DNA from 2 places in the Brasilonema sennae CENA114 genome. Region 2 is predicted to be linked to the other one. Evidence: predicted binding sites of a transcription regulator. Region 2 holds the regulator's gene; the other holds the start of a gene.
What was found. The regulator NtcA, encoded in region 2, controls nitrogen genes in cyanobacteria. The targets are predictions, from matches to a motif close to TNTGTANNNNNNNNTACANA.

Region 1 (3,427 bases), 260 kb from region 2:
CATTGTCAATGATATTGCTGAGTACTTCTCGTAATGCTTTGGTGTTAGCGCGTACCAGAGGTAAGTTACGGGGAATTTCGGATATGAGTTGCAAATTTCTTTCTTGAGCAATAGCTCTGGCTGATACTAACAATGGTTCCAAGATATTTACTACAGAACAATTAACTTCTTTCTCTCCTGCACCGGGCAACAAGAGCGGTGCTATGAAATCTTTTTGTACGTTTGCTTCCACAAGCACTTCTTTTTGCGGTAACCTTAATGGGTCTAAATCTTCTGCACTCAAGTCAATAACTTCATCCAACTGTTGCAACAATTCTTTGAGGCGATCGCTTTCCCGCACAATACTAGTTGCTACCTCGCGGTTAGCATCGCCTGGTCGCAGTCGCTTTAGCAACAGTTTGCCAAAGGTACGCAATGCTGTTAATGGGTTACGAAGCTGATGCAATAAATTATCTAGTAAATCTTGCTGTTTTTCTTGAAAAATTTGTTGTTGTTGCAATTGCTGGTGCAACCATGCTCGACGCTGATCCAAAATACAGGCAAGGCATAGTGTTTGGGCAACTCGTTCTATTTGACTCCTTTCTTGTTCATTCCATACTCGGTCTTCTCTGACTGTGACGAGCAAACCCATCATCACATCTTCATGAACAAGAGGTAAAACAATTTGGTCGCCTTTGAATAAATATTCTTCTCCCTCTGTTGAATGCGGTGGTGCTGTATCTCCTGTGGCACTTTCTTGCGATCGGGCGGGAAAATCCTCTGCTGCTTTCAATAACCGAAGGTTATTGCGGTTGTGTTTCTGGTTGAACACATCACCCGTACGAGAATACAGTGTTTTATCCAACGTGACAGAGGCGGAACGATACGAAGCCCAATTAGGATTTGAAATAGGTATTGAGGTGGGCAATACCAAAGCACTAGCTAAGTGCTGTTCCACTGCTGTTTCTGGATAAACTACCACAGGAATCAGCTTCGCTTCACTTGTCGAAGCCTCTATGAATTCTTGCGTTAAATAAACAACGCTCAAAGATGCTTCCAGCCCTTGAGCTAACAGTGCCAATTGCTCTCGGCATAGAGCAACAAACTCAGAACTGGTAGACATTAACATTTCTCAGTCCTTGTTTTAAATGACAGACTATACGGACGAAAAGAAACAAAAGTTGGCTTTTCCTATTTAACAAAGCTTAACTGAATCTTGCAACTAACAGTTCGTTCCAAGGAATTATATTGTTCAACGCTTTTGGTTTTTATACAAAAAAATAAATTAATCGGATTGTATCAAAAGGTTAAAAACTATTGAATTTTTGAACTAGAACTTTTATAATTACGACGGATTTTGTAGCTATCACTACAATCTATCGCTTGTTAGAGGAGGTAAGGAAGGTTGGCAAGAAGACGCAAGAGAAAGAGTCGTCGTCGCCAAGAAGGGCGGCGAATTTTAGAGCATGTGCCTCAATTTAGCATTGAAAGCGGTGAAGATAAGCCTGTGACAGCAGCTAGAAAATTCATTCAAGCTGAGGGAATCTTGCCACCCGCTTTGCTACTTGTAAAGCGAAACGAACACACAACAGACCGTTATTTCTGGGCTGAAAAGGGGCTGTTTGGAGCTCAATATGTTGAAGAAAATCACTTTTTATTTCCTAGCCTGAGGGTACTCGAAGCCCCTCCAGGTCAGGAGTCACTGGCTGTTGCTAGTCGTTAAACTAACATATGGTGATCATAGAGTTTGAATTTAGCTCCTGACAACCATTAACAACCGAAATTGCTAGTTTTTTTTTAAGTTTCATTTTTTTTTAAGAATGTAGCTGACTTGCCAGTGTTAAGCTAGCAATTTTGTCTTTAAGACTATCAACTTTAATCAAACTTTGTGTTTGTATAAGTTGAGTATTAGGTGTGAAAACGTACGTGGGAGTGAGGATACAGCGAACCTGTTCTGATCAAAGCTTTGGCACGCAGCTTCAAGCGATATAGCTTTTTTCAACAACTTGTGGAGAAAAGCTACAGATCTAGAATCGTTTTACCTCCTCTCTCTATTCCATTTCTTATTGTTAAAAGTTTTGACACTCCCTGGGCTATCCAAATTTCGCTGTCGCTCATTTGGATTCAGCCTTGGGATTCTAGGCTAAACCTCGTAGCTTGCTCATGCAGCGATCAAGGGCGGCATGAGTCGAAGTCACCAATCCTTACGCGCGTGACTTTGGGACTGCTTGTCCCTAGCTTGTTTTACAAGATTTGAGATGTTAATAGCTTCAAAGATTAAACCACTTTCTAGAGCCAGAGTGCTTCTGTTGGCAAGATTTTACAGTTTTCTGTAGCCTTATATTGAGTTTTGGACTTACGCAAAAATCGCTCAATCAGCTAAATTTCTCGTATCTCCTGCACGCCTACGCTCTTGCAACGCGTAGTGTGCGCATGCGGCACACACCGCCAAGACAAAGACGCCTTAGACGCGTTCCCGTAGCGTGTCCCCTTAGGACTCAGCGGCGTGCCGATAGCCCTCCGGGTTCGCCAGTCACCTGCTGAGGAGCCAGTACTGCAGGAGGGTCTCCCTCCGTAGGTATCTGGCGTTGGAGACCCTCCCGCAGCGCTGGACTCACCGTAAGGCGTGGCGTCAGCCATAGGCTAGAACGCCAAGAATTGGTAGAGTATCCGTAAGTCCTAGAATTGGTATTAAAGCCAATAGTTTATCTGACGCTATACAAATAATCGTAAGACAAGAGTCTAGCATCAGGGTAGTTGCTGAGGGGGTGGCTTTCATCTGTCCCTTACTTGGGAAGAGTTTTTAGCCAGCCGTCCTCGTAGCAGCTATTGCGAACTTTTTAATCCCAATGTCCTTTGTAACTCGATGATTTCATCTCGATGGGCTGTTAGTGTTATTTGAGTTGGAGAGTGTTGGTCGCTTTCGTCGGCTGTTTCTACCTTCAGCGACACCTTTTCAAGTTTGGCGGCTTTGCGCCAATAAAAAACACCACTCAAAGGTGATATCAGCACCATCCCAAGAAAAACTGTACTGAGGTTGGGAAAAACTAGAGACAAAACCAGTGATAGACACACAAGACCAATAGCTGCTAAAACTGTTAAAAACACAGCTAAAAACCAGCTTGGTCTAACAGTGCCTTCAAAAGTTACCTGGTTTTGTTTCGGATCGACCGCTGCTACTCGGTAAGACCGTGTTTGAAAATACTCCTTTAATTGAGGCATTAAAGTAGCTTCGTCTTGCTCGCAAACCAGTTGTGTGGTTTTTGTACGATCTTTGGTAGAGGCACGAATAAAGAAAAATAGCCCAACCGATAATAAAAAAGTGAGCAGCAACGTGGATGCTAGAGTAGCAGTATCCATAAACTAAATTATGAGTGTTTCACAGGTGGTGATTTATTCATTATGAATTATTCGTTAACTTGTTCTCCCGCTGATGTACTGTTGCCAT
Region 2 (3,427 bases):
ATTGCCAGCAGAAAAAATTCTTACCACATATTCTCGACCATCATTAATTTGCTTGCTTAATTGATCAACCTGCTCATTTGTCACTTGCAAGATTTGCAAATTTGCTGTATTTGCAGCACCAGGCTCACTTAATTCGATGGTAGCGTTTCGATTAGCCTCCTGTAAAAGTTGAACGATCAACTGACGCCCTACAACAGGTTGTTCCACACGAAAAACGCCTGTAGCAAGAACTTGACCGCGAACCAGTGCGAGTTTTCCTAAACGCAGGTCACGGTAAGATTGGTAATATTTCTCCAGCCTTGCGACTTCCTGTTCCAGATAGTCTTGTTGTGTTTCCAATTCTTTGAGGCGAGATTCCCGTTGAGCAATCACTTGCTCTCGCGCGGCTATTGCTGTGTTTCGCTTTTTAATGAGTTGATCCAGTTCGGCTATTTTTTGATCCCGTTGTTGAACAGCTTGCTGTCGATTGGCTAGTTCGCGATCGCGTTTCTCAATAGCTGTTTTGGCTTGCGAAATCGCTTTTCTTGCTTCTTCATACAGTCGTTGGCGTTCTACCTTTCTTTTTTCAATTTCCACCAGCAGCTTTTTTTTCTCATTGTCAACGCTTTGAAGTTCCGCTATGGCTTGTTTATAGCTAGCGACTGCTTGACTGAGTTGGTTTTGTGTGCCCTGAAGTTGAGCTTGAGTTTGAGCTTGTTGGCTTATGGTACGGTTTAGTTGAGTCTGAGTTTCTTGCTGTTTAGTGTTTGCCTCACGTAAGGACTGATTCGTTTGCTGCAAGCGCTCTTGTTGAGCTTTTTGTTCTTTTCGAGCTTGTTCTAGCTCACCTTTAGTGTCTTCTAGCTGTTTTGCAGTTGTGTTGAGTTGTTCGCGCTTGCGCCTGAGATCTTTTTGAATACTCTCTAGTTTAAATACTCCTGTACGCAATCCATCGTCGGCAGCAAATAAAATTCCTAAGGTTGATGCCGAGACCAAAGTACCTGTCAGAATAGTTATCAGTACTGCCGTATTTTTTGGACGCAGGTTGAACAGGGAGAGGCGAGCCTTGCCAACTCGTGTGCCAATGCGATCGCCCACGGTGGCAATGACGCCTCCCAAAATTAAAATTGCCGCTATTAGGATGTACCCGGTGGTCATCTTTTCCTACCGATGAAATCCTTCCAGATACAGCCTACTACTTCCAGTCATTATCTGTGGGAAATTGATGTAAGCCAAGCATTGACATGACGCAATCTTCACTAGTCTTTATTCCTGATTTAAACAAAGTTCAACAAATCCCACGAACACTTGCTATTTCACTCACGTACAATATAAGGCTTTGTGTGCAAAGCTGCACTTACAACGGGCAAACCCTATACTCAACCCAAAAGTCACTTCCCAAAGCGCACCGAAAGTATGCGCGGGTTCTCTTCAGATGCGCTTTGGCTCACCAAGCTATCGGCGGGAGCAATGCAGGGGCTTTCGCTACCTTTTACTTACTTTATGGGCATTTACAAGTCAGTCACTCATGGGCGATCGCCCACAACCAAGCATGAAAATCTATTTTCAAGCTTGCCGTGATGAACTGCCTCACTAGAACAGATGAAAATTTTTCTTTTCTTCTGAGTTCTGAGTTCTGAGTTCTATTTTCAAGCTAGAAAACTATGCATGGCAGTTGCTTACAGAGGTTGATACACGCCTGGTTACTCACAAACGCACCAAGCTTATTGCAACAAGGACGGTATTGTCGATGTCAGTTGTAGTAAGTGACGTTTATGAGTCATTTTTCTGACTTTTTTATCTAACTCAGAAATGACTGTTCATAGCTAGTGAACTTTGTTTAGGTAAATTGGCGACTTAAGGTAACAGGCTTATGAACAGTAATCTTTTTCTTGTGTATTGAAATCATTTTTTTCTCGCGCAAGTCACCTAGTAATCTAGTGACAGTCACGCGAGTCGAACCAATTGCTTCAGCGATCGCTTGATGAGAGAGCTTGAGATCAATTGTGATTCCATCCGCACAAGGAACACCAAAATCACGACAGAGAATTAACAAAAAACTTACCAATCTAGAACCCATATCTCTGTGAGCGAGTGTTTCTATCATCATCTCTGTCTGTAATATCCGCGAAGACAATCCTCGCAGCATTAACATCGACAGTTCTGGGTTTTCTTTAAGCGCTTGTTCCACCTGTTCAATTGGTGCTGAGAGCAATTCTACAGATGTGAAAGCAACCGCATGGTAAAACCTATCTGACTTGTTTCCTGTCAGCAAGGATAAGACGCCGAAAACACTATTTTCCCGCAGCAGTGCTACGGTTATTTCTTCTCCTGCTTCATAAACTCTGGAGAGCTTAACGGCACCTTTTAATAGAAAATACACTCGTTCGGCGGGATCGCCGGGGAAAAAGATGGTTTTACTACGTTCAAACGTTTCTACAACCGGCGGAAAAGCTCCGGTTGCCATCTGACGAAAAACACTTGCTAGGGCTTTATCTTGTGTCACGAGCATTTACCTTCCCCTACCCAATGCCGGAAAATTTAAAATCGATTTCCTAAGAATACACCTGAAAAATCAAGAACACATTGTCAATGTTTTTGTACTTTCCTATACTTAACCTCACTCACTCATATAGCAATTCTAAACTATTTATGAAATTTCCCATAACGTCACCTGTCATTTTTCCAGTGTTTAGTGTCCAAAGTCATAACAAATCACTAAGAAACGCAACTTGTTTTAACGAGGGGAATCACCAAGGGCGAGATCCTCAAGATGATTCTAACGAGCAGTCTGATAACTCCAATTCGATTGCTCTGTTTATATGTTCATCATGATACATAATTTTTGATGTTTAGATCTAGTCTTTTTTCAAAGTTAATTCTAAATTTTTTTGACTTTTTTTATGAAGTAAAAAAAGTAGACACACTCATTCTGTAGAAGGTGTAAAACTGTAGTTCGTATCTAGTTTCTGGTAGATAGAAAAGAAATTCTATAGACTACCAAATACCTACTCTCTACTACTTACTATTTACCATCCACTATTTACTCCTAAATCAATTATCACTACTATGTTTTGAGCATATATTTAAGAATGGAACGATAATTTTGTGGTATCAAAAGGTAACTCCATAATCCGGTTGACAAATAGTACCCATAACAAAGACAAATCGGTGTCAGATTCTAGTATGCTCAAGCAGGAGTGTTCACATTAAGAATTGATATGCTAGATCTGACCGGAAAAAATGCCTTAGTAACGGGAATTGCAAACAACCGCTCAATCGCTTGGGGGATTGCCCAACAACTGAACGCAGCAGGAGCGAACCTGGGTGTTACCTATTTGCCAGATGAGAAAGGCAAAATGGAGAAAAAAGTCGCAGAGTTGGTAGAACCGCTAAACCCCAGCTTGTTTCTTCCATGTAATGTCCAAAACGACGAGGATCTTAAGTC

Region 1: a site for NtcA is predicted at 1,336-1,355, ahead of DP114_RS24885 (DUF3155 domain-containing protein). Genes of this name have one in related genera too.

What each region holds. Positions count from the first base shown of each region.
Region 1 covers NZ_CP030118.1:5,946,948-5,950,374, forward strand. Annotated here, with positions in the region: gene DP114_RS24880 (sensor histidine kinase) at 1-1,108, opposite strand, end outside; gene DP114_RS24885 (DUF3155 domain-containing protein) at 1,385-1,702, shown strand; gene DP114_RS24890 (cofactor assembly of complex C subunit B) at 2,806-3,339, opposite strand; gene DP114_RS24895 (PadR family transcriptional regulator) at 3,394-3,427, opposite strand, start outside.
Region 2 covers NZ_CP030118.1:5,682,043-5,685,469, forward strand. Annotated here, with positions in the region: gene DP114_RS23805 (DUF3084 domain-containing protein) at 1-1,137, opposite strand, end outside; gene ntcA (global nitrogen regulator NtcA) at 1,820-2,491, opposite strand; gene fabI (enoyl-ACP reductase FabI) at 3,201-3,427, shown strand, end outside.